Regions from separate parts of the Tessaracoccus flavescens genome, predicted to be linked through region 1. Evidence: riboswitches for the same ligand, from Rfam matches in the RefSeq annotation. Region 1 holds a riboswitch; the other holds the start of a gene.
What was found. Region 1 has a riboswitch for thiamine pyrophosphate ahead of thiM (hydroxyethylthiazole kinase). Riboswitches for the same ligand answer to the same signal wherever they lie in the genome.
Positions count from the first base shown of each region.

Region 2: linked by a shared signal. The riboswitch ahead of BW733_RS04625 (thiamine ABC transporter substrate-binding protein) and the one ahead of thiM (hydroxyethylthiazole kinase) in region 1 are both predicted to bind thiamine pyrophosphate.

Region 1 covers NZ_CP019607.1:1,121,790-1,125,182, reverse strand. The annotation lists gene thiD (bifunctional hydroxymethylpyrimidine kinase/phosphomethylpyrimidine kinase) at 1-130, opposite strand, end outside; gene thiE (thiamine phosphate synthase) at 127-804, opposite strand; gene thiM (hydroxyethylthiazole kinase) at 805-1,608, opposite strand; TPP riboswitch at 1,597-1,691, opposite strand; gene BW733_RS05510 (MgtC/SapB family protein) at 1,771-2,481, shown strand; gene BW733_RS05505 (DUF2277 domain-containing protein) at 2,527-2,802, shown strand; gene BW733_RS05500 (IS1182 family transposase) at 3,002-3,393, opposite strand, start outside.
Region 2 covers NZ_CP019607.1:944,408-947,800, forward strand. The annotation lists gene BW733_RS04615 (HEAT repeat domain-containing protein) at 1-514, opposite strand, end outside; gene disA (DNA integrity scanning diadenylate cyclase DisA) at 667-1,704, shown strand; TPP riboswitch at 1,732-1,838, shown strand; gene BW733_RS04625 (thiamine ABC transporter substrate-binding protein) at 1,868-2,911, shown strand; gene BW733_RS04630 (ABC transporter permease) at 2,890-3,393, shown strand, end outside.

The DNA of each region.
Region 1 (3,393 bases):
GCACGGTGAGCCCGGCGAGGGCGGCCGCGCCGTAGACGCCGAGCGCGGTGAACGTCTTGAGGTCGGCCTGGATGCCTGCGCCGCCGCTCGGGTCGGAGCCGGCGATGCTGAGCGCGATGGCTGGGTTCATGAGGTCCTCCACTGGGAGAGAAGTCGGGCGGCGGCCGCCCGTGGGGCCTGCGCGGCGGCGATCGCGGAGACGACGCAGATGCCGTCCACCCCGGTCGCGATCACGTCGGCCGCGTTGTCGAGGTTGATGCCGCCGATGCCGACGGTGACGGCGCGCCCGGCGGTGGTGTGCACGATCCGGCGGGCGCCGTCGAGGCCGAGTGCGGGGTCGGTGTCCTTCTTCGTCGGCGTCGCCCACACGGGGGAGATGCCGAGCACGTCGGCCGTCGGGTCGGCGAGCTCGGCGGCCAGCTGGTCGTCGTTGGAGATGGACAGCCCGATCAGGGTGTCCTCGCCCATCACGTGGCGCGCGTGTTCGGGATCGCCGTCGCTCTGCCCCAGGTGCAGGTGCAGCCCGAACCGGTCGGCGATGGAGAGCCGGTCGTTGACGAACACCGCCGCCCTGCGGCCGGTGGCGTCGAAGGCGCGGTCGGTGGCAAGGATGCAGTCGCGGGTGAGCTGGGCGAACTCGTCGTCGGTCATGGTCTTGTCGCGGATCTGGATGACTCCGGCGCCGCCGAGGACGGCCTGCTCGACGACGTGTGCGACGCGGTCGGGGCCGCCGCACAGCGCGGTGTCCGTGACGAAGTAGAGCCGCCAGTCGATCTTCGCGGCCTCATCAGGTCTCGCCTGCATTCACGCCTCCGTGATCGTGGTCCACTGACCGATGTCGCCGGGCTTCCAGCCGTGCAGCGCGTCGATCCACGCCGTCCGGAACGAGCCGGGCGAGACCGCCTCGTGGCCGGCGATCCTGCCTGCCATGCCGAAGAGGGCATGGGCGGCGACGACCGCGTCATGCTCGTCCAGGCCGGCCGGGCGGGCCGCCCCGAGACAGGCGGCGACGGTCGCGCCGAGGGCACAGCCGGTGCCGATCACCAGCGGCATCATGGCGCTTCCGCCGTCGATGCGGGTGACCCGGCCTGCGGAGACGACCAGGTCGACCGGACCGGAGACGGCGATTATCGCGCCGGTGTCGCCGGCGAGCTGACGGGCCGTGTCGAGCGCCGCCTCGGCCTCGTCCGTCGAGTCGACGCCTCGCCCACCTGAGCTCGTGCCTGCGAGGCCGAGGATCTCGGAGGCGTTGCCTCGGATGGCGGTGGGCCGGTCGGCGAGGAGGTCCCGGGCCAGAGCCGTCCGCACGGGGAGGGCTCCGACGGCGACCGGGTCGAGCACCCACGGCTTCCCCGCGGCGACGGCGGCAGGCGCGGCCCGGCGCATGCCCGCATGCTGTTCGGCGGAGCCGTTGCCGACGTTGACCAGAAGGGCCGAGGCGATGCCCGCGAAGATCTCGGCCTCCTCCGGCAGGTCAATCATGGCCGGTGCCGCGCCGATGGCGAGCAGCACGTTGGCCGTCACCTCCGGCACGACGGTGTTGGTCATGCAGTGCACCAACGGCGTTGTCCTCTGCAGTTCTTCGAGGACGGCGGTGACCTGGCTCATCTTGCTCCCTTCGCTAGCACGACCTAGATCAGGTGTTGCGGGTGTGATCTCAGCCCCCGTGTGGGGCACCCCGGCGCCAGCCAGCCTAGCAGCGCCACCCGGTTCGGTAACGGGAGGTGACGCCCCGGGCTGAGCGCCTGGGAGCGGCGCTAGGGTGCTCCAATGGGACTCTTCGACTGGGGACAGGTACCGACCCAGGTGCTGCTCGCGAGCATCGCCTTCGTCCTGTGCGCCGTCATCGGCATGGAACGCCAGTTCCAGCACAAGTCGGCGGGCATCCGCACGCATGCGCTGGTGGGCCTCGGGGCGTGCGTGTTCACGCTGATCTCGGTGGAGGGCTTCGTCTACCTCGCCGAGTATCAGGTGACACGAGACCCCTCGCGCATCGCCGCGCAGATCGTCAGCGGCATCGGCTTCCTCGGCGCAGGCCTGATCTTCGTCAACCGCGACGTGGTGCGCGGCCTCACGACCGCCGCCTCCATCTGGCTTGCGGCAGCGATCGGCATGGCCTGCGGCTCCGGACTGATCCCGCTCGCCGTGCTTGCCACGCTGCTCCACTTCGTCGCCGCTCTGCTCGGCCCGCGGATCGCCCGGCTGATGCCACAGGCGGGCGACCACTCCACCGTCGTGGTGACCTATGAGGACGGGAAGGGCGTGCTGCGCACCATCCTGGAGGAGGCGACCGCGATGGGTTGCCGCACCACCCTGCTGACCACGAAGCAGAAGAAGGGCGAGGACGGTGACAGGGTCATCCGGGCCGAGATGCGCTTCCAGGGCGGGCCCTCGACGCGCGACGTGATGGCCCAGTTGATGGACCTGTCCGGCGTGGTGGGCGTCGAACAGGCCAACCGCGCCGATCCCGACGAGCTGTAGCCGCCGCCGAGCCGAAATCGAGCGACGCCGACGTAGGCTGAAGGCATGTGCCGCAACATCCGCCCCCTGAACAACTTCGAGCCGCCCGCCACCTCGGACGAGGTGCGCGCCGCCGCGCTGCAGTACGTCCGCAAGGTCTCCGGGGCGACGAAGCCGAGCAAGGCCAACGAGGAGGTCTTCAACCGCGCCGTCGAGGAGATCGCCCACATCACCGCGCACCTGCTCGAGGACCTCGTCACCCCGGCGCCTCCGAAGGACCGCGAGACCGAGGCCGAGAAGGCGAAGGCCCGTTCGGCGAAGCGCTTCGCCAACGCCTCCTGACCTAGGAGGGCGCTGAACAAGGTGTGATCTGAGGCGGGTATGGCGTGAGGGGGGCGGGCGGAGCGCCGCCAAGGCCGTCTTTGCGGCAGTGAGGTCAGCACCCTGGGGTGCGACAGTCGGGGTCGTTCCGCCCGCCTGAGGCCATCCTGCGCTCGATCGGGGCGGCGTGGCAAGGGCCCAGCGGCCCCCGGTCCCACCCTCAGGCGATGGCCCAGGTCCCGTCCTGGACGGTGAGCCCGAGGTTGAGGAGGCGTCGCAGGTTGAGACCGGCGGCGCGGTGGTGCAGCCAGGCGTCGTTCTTGGCCACGCCCCGGTAGGGCACGCGGCGTGCTCCGCGCGTGAGCCAGGCGATGGAGCGTTCGACCATCGGCCGGTGCCGTCGGTAGACGGCCTGGAAGTCCGGGTCGGTGGCTCGTTCGCGGTGCTGTCGTTGGAGCTGGTGGTGCTCACCCAGGGTGACCTTGCGGCCACGTTCGGCGGTGGTGCACCGCTGCCGCAGCGGACAGCCGGCGCACGCGGCGCCGAAGGTCACCTTGCCCTTGGCACTGACGCCGCGGGTGAGCCCGGCCGGGCAGGTCAACGTCCCGGCGA
Region 2 (3,393 bases), 180 kb from region 1:
CGGCGTCCCCGCTGGAGAGCGCACTGATGAGGGCGGGAACGGAGGCGTCGCCGAGGGAGTGGAAGGCGTTGGTGAGCGCGTCGCGCTGGTGCAGGTCCCCGTCACCGAGGCGGGTGGCCAGCAGGTCGACGGCGGAGGCTCCTCCCGTGTTGACCGCGGCGCGGTAGGCCTTGATCGCCACATCGGGGTCCTCGTCGGCGACGAGGCGGCTCACCGCCTCGAAGTGCCGGGAGTCTCCCACCTTCGAGATGACGTGGGCGGCGGTGCGCCGCTCGCCCGGGTCGTCGCTGCCGACCATCTCGAGCAGGACGGGGCCGGCCGTCTCGGCGTGCTGGACGATCGCCCAGGTGAGGTCCTCGCGGACGCAGGAGTTCTCCTCGACGCGGATCCGGTCGAGAAGGGCAGGCACGACGCTCGGATCCGAGGCCGCGCCCATGGCGAGTGCCGCCTCGCGGCGGTCGCTGCCCTCGGGGCTGCCGAGGGCCTGAATCAGGGTAGTGGTCGTTGCATTCATGTCCTCGACGCTAAACCCTTACGTCGCGTGAGGGTCAAATGCCCCCTGGCGTCGCAGGTCACCAGCACCTCCGGGCCATCCACTCACGCTGGGCGGCAACAACTGCACCGGGCGACACTAGACTGATCACGCAGTCCGACCAGGAGAACCACTTGCCCAAATCGACAGTCCGCCGATACCTGAAGCTGTTGGCGCCCGGGACACCGCTGCGCGCTGGCATCGACCGGATCCTGCACGGACGTACCGGCGCGCTGATCGTGCTCGGGAACAACACCCAGGTGCAGCAGGTCTCCTCGGGAGGGTTCAAGATCGGGGTCGAGTGCACCGAGCAGTCCCTGCGCGAGCTCGCGAAGCTCGACGGCGCGATCGTGCTGTCGAACGACCTGTCCCACATCGTCGCCGCGGGCGTGCACCTCGTGCCTGCCGGTGACCTCCCGACCGCCGAGACGGGCACCCGGCACCGCTCCGCCGACCGGACGGCCCAGGTGGCCCGGATCCCCGTCGTGACCGTTTCCGCCTCGATGTCGACGGTCTCGATGTTCCACGAGGGTCACCGCCACATCGTCGAGACCGTCCCGCAGGTCATCTCGCGGGCCAACCAGACGCTCGCCGCTCTCTCCAGGGTGGTCACCCGGCTCGGCGACCTGATGGACCAGTTCACGCCGCTCGAGATGGCCGAGACCGTCACCCTGCGCGACCTCACCCACGTCGTCCACCGTCTCGAACTGACCCGACGACTCTCCTCGGAGATGCAGTTCCACATCGATCTGCTCGGCATCGAGGGCAGGATGGTCGCGCTCCAGCACGCCGAACTGGCCGCCAACTTCTACGGCATCGGCGACCTGCTGGTGGCCGACTACGCGGGCAACGTGTCGGATCCATCCGAGTTCGACCTCGCGAAGCTGCACAACTTCTCCCCAGAGGAGCTGTTCAGCGGGCAACTGGTCGCGGAACGACTCGGTTTCGGCACCGGCGCCAACCTCGAACAGCACGTCGAGACGCGCGGCATCCGCCTGCTCACGAAGGTCGGCAGGCTGCCAGCGTCTCTTGTCACCAAACTCATCGACGACTTCACGCTGCAGGAGCTGTTCGGCGCCTCGGTGAGTGTCCTGATGGAGATCGAGGGGATCGGCCCCACGCGCGCGCGCCAGATCCGCGACGCCCTGCTGCGCATCACTGAGACGAGTTGATCGGTCTGAGCGCCGGCGGCTAGGCTGGAAGCCACACAGGGGAGCGCCTCGAGGCGCTGAGAGTGCGGACAGAGCCGCAGACCCTCAAACCTGATCCGGCTAGCACCGGCGTAGGGAGTGGGACCTCCCCGGCATGTGCCGGGCCTCCGAGAGGAGAGAAATCATGAAACCGCTGTCAACGGCTGTCATCGCCGGCGCACTGATCGCGCTCAGCGCCTGCGGAACCCCGGCGCAGGAGCAGACGGGGAACCCGGGTGCACCCAGCGAGAGCGAAACGCTCACCGTCGTCACCCACGACGCGTTCACGCTTCCCGACGAGTTGAAGGAGAAGTTCGCCGAGGAATCGGGCTACAAGGTCACCTATGTCGCGCCGGGGGACTCCGGAACACTGGTCAACCAACTCGTGCTCACCAAGGACGCACCGCTGGGCGATGTCGTCTACGGCATCGACAACACCTTCGCCTCGCGCGCAAGCGATGAGGGAGTGCTGGTCGACTACGAGTCGCCCGCCCTTCCCGGGAACGCGCAGCAGTTCGCGGCGGACCAGCTGACCCCGATCGACTTCGGCGACGTGTGCATCAACGCCGACAAGGCCTGGTTCGAGGAGCGGAAGCTGGACGTGCCCACCACGCTCGACGACCTGACCGACCCCGAGTACAAGGACCTCCTCGTGCTCACCAATCCGGCCTCGTCCTCCCCCGGCCTGGCCTTCCTGCTCGCCACCATCGGGGCCAAGGGCGAGGACGGCTATCTCGACTACTGGAAGGCGCTGCAGGACAACGGCGCGAAGATCGACTCCGACTGGACGGAGGCCTACTACACCGACTTCTCCGGAGCCGACGGTGACGGTCCCCGTCCGCTCGTGTTGAGCTACGCGACCTCGCCCGCCTACACGGTCGACGGCGAGTCGAGCACGACCGAGGCCCTGCTCGGCACCTGTTTCCGGCAGATCGAATACGCGGGGATCCTGAAGGGTGCCGCCAACGAGATCGGCGCGCGCAAGTTCATCGACTTCATGCTCAGCCCGGAGGTGCAGTCGGCGATTCCGGAGAACCTCTACATGTATCCCGCCGTGATCGACACCGAACTGCCGGAGGACTGGGCGCGGTTCGCGCCGTTGGCCAGCAGCCCGATCGAGGTCCCGGCCGAGGAGATCGGGGCGAACCGGGACCGCTGGATCCAGGAATGGACCGAGGCCATCGGCTGAGCCGGGGCGCCGGGTGGGTCGGCTGGATCCTGATCGCCGCCGTCCCGCTCGCGTTCCTGGCCGTCTTCTTCGCCTGGCCGGCCGCGGCGCTGATCCTGCGCGGCTTCCATGACGGGGCGTCCTGGAGCCTCGACGGTTTCACCGCCGTGTTCTCCTCCTCCCGCACCTGGAAGGCGGTCGGCTTCACGCTCGCCTCGGCGACGGCGTCGACCGCGCTCTGCCTCGCTCTTGGGGTGCCCGGCGCCTATCTGCTCTACCGGACCAACTTCCGGGGGAGGTCGGCTCTGCGGGCGCTGGTCACCGTCCCGTTCGTGCTGCCGACCGTCGTGGTGGGCGTGGCGTTCGGGGCGCTCCTGCGCGAGGACGGCCTGCTCGGTTGGGCGGGCCTCGGAGGGACCCCGACGGCGATCATCGCGGCCATGGTGTTCTTCAACTACTCGGTGGTCGTGCGCACCGTCGGCACCATGTGGTCGCGGCTCGAC